DNA from 2 places in the Nitrincola nitratireducens genome. Region 1 is predicted to be linked to the other one. Evidence: predicted binding sites of a transcription regulator. Region 1 holds the regulator's gene; the other holds the start of a gene.
The links. The regulator FliA, encoded in region 1, starts transcription of late flagellar genes. The targets are predictions, from matches to a motif close to CTAAAGTTNNNNNNNNNNCNGCCGATA.
Positions count from the first base shown of each region.

Region 2: the regulator FliA is predicted to act here: its motif matches at 1,285-1,311, upstream of flgM (flagellar biosynthesis anti-sigma factor FlgM).

Region 1 is NZ_AONB01000026.1:5,023-7,222, forward strand. It holds gene D791_RS16835 (protein phosphatase CheZ) at 1-126, opposite strand, end outside; gene D791_RS16840 (chemotaxis response regulator CheY) at 240-611, opposite strand; gene D791_RS16845 (RNA polymerase sigma factor FliA) at 716-1,426, opposite strand; gene D791_RS16850 (MinD/ParA family protein) at 1,452-2,200, opposite strand, start outside.
Region 2 is NZ_AONB01000023.1:29,787-31,986, forward strand. It holds gene D791_RS16025 (response regulator) at 1-291, shown strand, start outside; tRNA gene D791_RS16030 (tRNA-Arg) at 304-379, opposite strand; gene D791_RS19280 (flagella synthesis protein FlgN) at 448-933, opposite strand; gene flgM (flagellar biosynthesis anti-sigma factor FlgM) at 939-1,250, opposite strand; gene flgA (flagellar basal body P-ring formation chaperone FlgA) at 1,375-2,070, opposite strand; gene D791_RS16050 (chemotaxis protein CheV) at 2,136-2,200, shown strand, end outside.

The sequences.
Region 1 (2,200 bases):
CTTAATTGCCTCATGCAAACCGCGGGTTAGATGCCCTACTTCATTGTAAAAAACTTGGTGTCTCGCTTGCTGGAGCTGGTTAATCAAATCAATAGCTGTGTGCAACTGACCCTGATCAATTGCCAAAACCAACTCTCTGGCCTTTTGGCTAGTAGCTCTTCGAGTCCTTCGTATTCTAAATTGGCAATTTGACTATTCATTGTTTAACTCTTGTTGTAATGAGCACACGAAAACATCGATTAGGTAATGCGTTCGAAAATCTTCTCAATTTTCTCTTTCAACACCACAGCCGTAAAAGGCTTAATGACGTAGCCATTCACACCAGCCTGCGCCGCAGCGATGATCTGTTCACGCTTGGCTTCAGCCGTCACCATTAAAACAGGTATATGCGCCAACTCAGGATCGGACCTAACCTCTTTAAGGAGGTCTATTCCTGTCATACCGGGCATATTCCAGTCTGTGATCAAGAATTCAATTCGACCTTGTTTTAGTATAGGCAATGCCGTTCTACCATCATCAGCCTCATCGACATTGGTAAAACCGAGATCACGCAACAGATTTTTAATAATTCGTCTCATGGTAGAAAAATCATCTACAACAAGAATTCTGATGTCTTTTTTCAAGACACTATCCCCCAGCTATGATCACTAAAAACATAATTCACTATCATCTATAGTAATCACGGTTTGTCGATATCTCAAACAAAAGCGACTACTTAATTCCAACCTTTTAAACGACTTCTAAGCCTCAGGGCGGCTTGAGAGTGTATTTGACTTACTCTAGACTCACTCACCCCAAGAATACTACCTATTTCTTTTAAATTTAGCTCTTCATCGTAATATAAAGCCAAAACTAACCGCTCTTTTTCAGGTAAATCACCTATCGCTGCAACCAAAGCACTACGAAAGGCATCCTGACTCACTTCATCAGATGGGCTTAGATTATCCCCTTCAAACTGCAAAGCTGATCCTTCATCAGACTCCTCTGTTAGCTCATCCACACTGAATAAACGCGCTTCCATAGAGTCTTGCAACAAAGCATGGTACTCGGACAATGAGATACCGAGCTCATCGGCTACTTCTCGATCAGAAGCATCCCGCCCTTCACGACTTTCTATCTGACGCATAGCCTCAGCGACACGACGACCATTTCGATGAACCGATCTAGGCGTCCAGTCACCACGTCTAACCTCATCAATGATCGCTCCACGAATGCGGATACCCGCATAGGTCTCAAAACTGGCTCCTTTACTCATGTCATATTTTGACGCGGCCTCAAGTAAACCAATCATTCCTGATTGTATAAGATCATCCAGCTGCACACTCGCAGGCAAGCGCGCCATCAAATGCTGAGCAATTCGCTTCACAAGTGGTGCATACTGTTCAACCAATTCGTGGCTGGGCGTAAATTGGAGCTGATTATACATGCAGCTTCTTCGTCTGATGTTGTATTTAAATTCGCTGAACCAATCGTTCGACAAAAAACTCAAGATGTCCCCTTGGGCTTTTTAAAACAGGCCAACTGTCTACTTTGATGGCTAGCTGTCGAAAAGCAAGCGATGATTTACTGTTCGGAAAAGCTTTAACAACAGGCGTTTGTTTTTGAACTGCTTTTCGAACTGACTCATCATAAGGTATTGACCCGACATATTGAAGGGTTACATCCAGAAAGCGATCCGTTACAGTCAGAATTTTATTAAACATATGCCGCCCCTCTGTATCTGAATGAACCATATTAGCGAGAATCCTGAAGCGCGTCATCCCATGATCTCGATTCAACATTTTGATCAACGCATAGGCATCCGTAATTGAAGTCGGCTCATCACACACCACCACCAACACTTCCTGAGAGGCTCTGACAAAACTCACCACTGACTCAGAAATACCTGCAGCGGTGTCAATGATCAATACATCCATCGAGTCAGCAATATCATTAAACGCATAAATTAATTCTGCATGCTGATGTTCTGACAAAGTCGTCATTTCTTGAGTACCGGAAGATGCAGGAACAATCCACATGTTGTCGTCAACACGCACCAATACATCTGCCAATGTCGTGTGACCATCTAACACATCTGCAATTGTTCTTTTTGGTCGTAAACCCAATAAAACATCTACATTCGCAAGCCCCAAGTCTGCATCCATCAATACAACGCGTCGCCCCATGTCACTTAGGGCTGTGGATAGATTCACGGAGACAT
Region 2 (2,200 bases), on a different contig from region 1:
TATATGGCAGGTAAATACGGTCAGGCACTGCGTTATCTGAATTTAGCAATCGACTACAACCCAACCAATGCAACAGTAATGTTAAATCTGGCTCAACTCTACTTAGAGGTAGCCCGCGACAATGAAGTAAATCGTGAGTCACGACTGAAGATGGTAAAGCGGTTTTTAAAGTTAACTCAGAAGTCTGCATTGACGGAGGAGGAGAAGGTAAGGCAGCGTCAGTTGATTTACTACTTTACTAAGCCGTTAACCAGTTTGCCTAAAGGTTCGTTGCATGCATTGTTAAAGTAGAGACACACGATGTGGTCTCCCCACAGGGACTCGAACCCCGATCTGGCCCTTAGGAGGGGCCCGTTCTATCCAGTTGAACTATAGGGAGATTTCTAAGTATTCTATCGAATTTGCTGATGTAAAACTAGAGTTAAGGCGTGGAAGTTATGGGCTAAGTTAAGCTTTCCCAATACGCCGTTGAGCCGAGTAGTTGCCTTTGCTGCCTTGTTGGTCATAGAGCGAATTCGTCGTATGCTGGCCCTGCAATAAATTAAGCAGTTGTTCTACATTTGCTTTGTTGCGCGATACAACTTGTTCGTTGCGTTCATTGGCAAGTCGGATTTCACGAAGAAGCTCGGTCAGCTGTGTCCAGTTGCCGATTAAGGCGCTACGCTCAGGGGAGGGCAGGGTGCTGCACAACTGCTTAAATCCATCTTCAGACGGAGTAAAGCCGAGCAAAGTGAGCGATTGATTGCGCTCTAAAATACTGCTTTCAATCTCGCGTAACACTTGGTGTTTACGCTGAGTCATGTCATTGAGTGCGTCTAGATCTCTTGAAACGATAATAGAAAGCTCCTCCTCCAATAACTGGTGGAGTTTTTCAAACAACTCAACCCCTTCGCTGACCTGTTGGATGAAACGCTGTGAAGATGCGCTCGTCATAAAGGTCAAGCAAAGAGTTTGTCAAACTGCAGAAGTTTATCTGCAAGTTTTTCGTTATTAATTGAGTAGCTGCCATCGGCAATGGCGGCTTTAAGTTCAGCAACTCGAGCGGCATTAACGTCAGGGGCGCCTTCCGCTGCTTTACCTGCAGATTGAATCGCTTGAGCTGCATCGCTTAAGCGAACGGTATCCTTCGGCGGTGCCTGTGTGCCTCCTGCAGACGATTTTGATTGAGTCGATGGTGAGTTCGCATCACCGGGTTTGTTTCGACTCGCAGATGTCTGGTTAGAGGATAGGCTGTTGAATTCGATAGCCATCCTAAATTACCTCGTAAACTGTGTATAGCAAGGGTATCGACTCGTTTGTGAAAATCTTTAGTAAAAAAATAGGTTTTTTGTCAAAAAAAGCAAAAAACAGGTTTCGCACACTATTATAGTTCGATTACTGAACCCTAACCACTCCAGGTGCAATAATTATGGCTCTGACTTCATTGCCGGATTGGCTGTTTTGTACGCGAATTTGTTGTTGCTGTCGGCCATCCTCTAACGCAATACCAGGCATCCGAATGGTCAGAGAGCCTCTTTGTGCCTCAATCATCACTTGGTCGCCTCTAGAAACGAGCATGGCGACCTCTAACATACGCGCGTTGATGACTTGGTCGCTGCCAATTTGACGCCTGACGTGTTTCCCGATGACATCTTGCTCTCGTGTAAAATAATCCTGGCCGATGCGTGAGATATCTTGTTCAACCAGTTTAATATCGCTGGCGCTAATCCGGCTGTTACGCACCAGAGGCTTAGCGCTGACAACGACAGTCATCATTTGTCGTACCTGCGCTGTGACGAACAGGCTCCAGAAAGGCTGGTGGCACGTGGCTTTAGCCGTCACCCTTTGGCCACTGTTGAAGGGGATTTGGATTTCGAGTGGATATTCGCATGCAGCGAGAGTAAGGTTTTGATTGACGGGATTTACGCTGACGTCTAACCTGCTTTCAGGGAGACGTGTGCTAAACTCATGAATGATCGCCTCTTCAACCTGTTTTTGAATAGATTCGGGCAATTCAATCGCGAGGCTAGAGGTCGATTTTAAAAAAATAAGCAAAAACAGTAAAACTAATGGTAAATTATGTGAATTCACGTGTATGTTCAGCCTTAACAGGTGGATGTCACTTATGTATGAACGGTCTTGGGGTTTGATGAATCATGTCATCTATATTAGATAGTGTAAACCTACGTACGCAGATGGTTGGGCAGAACCGACTTGAATT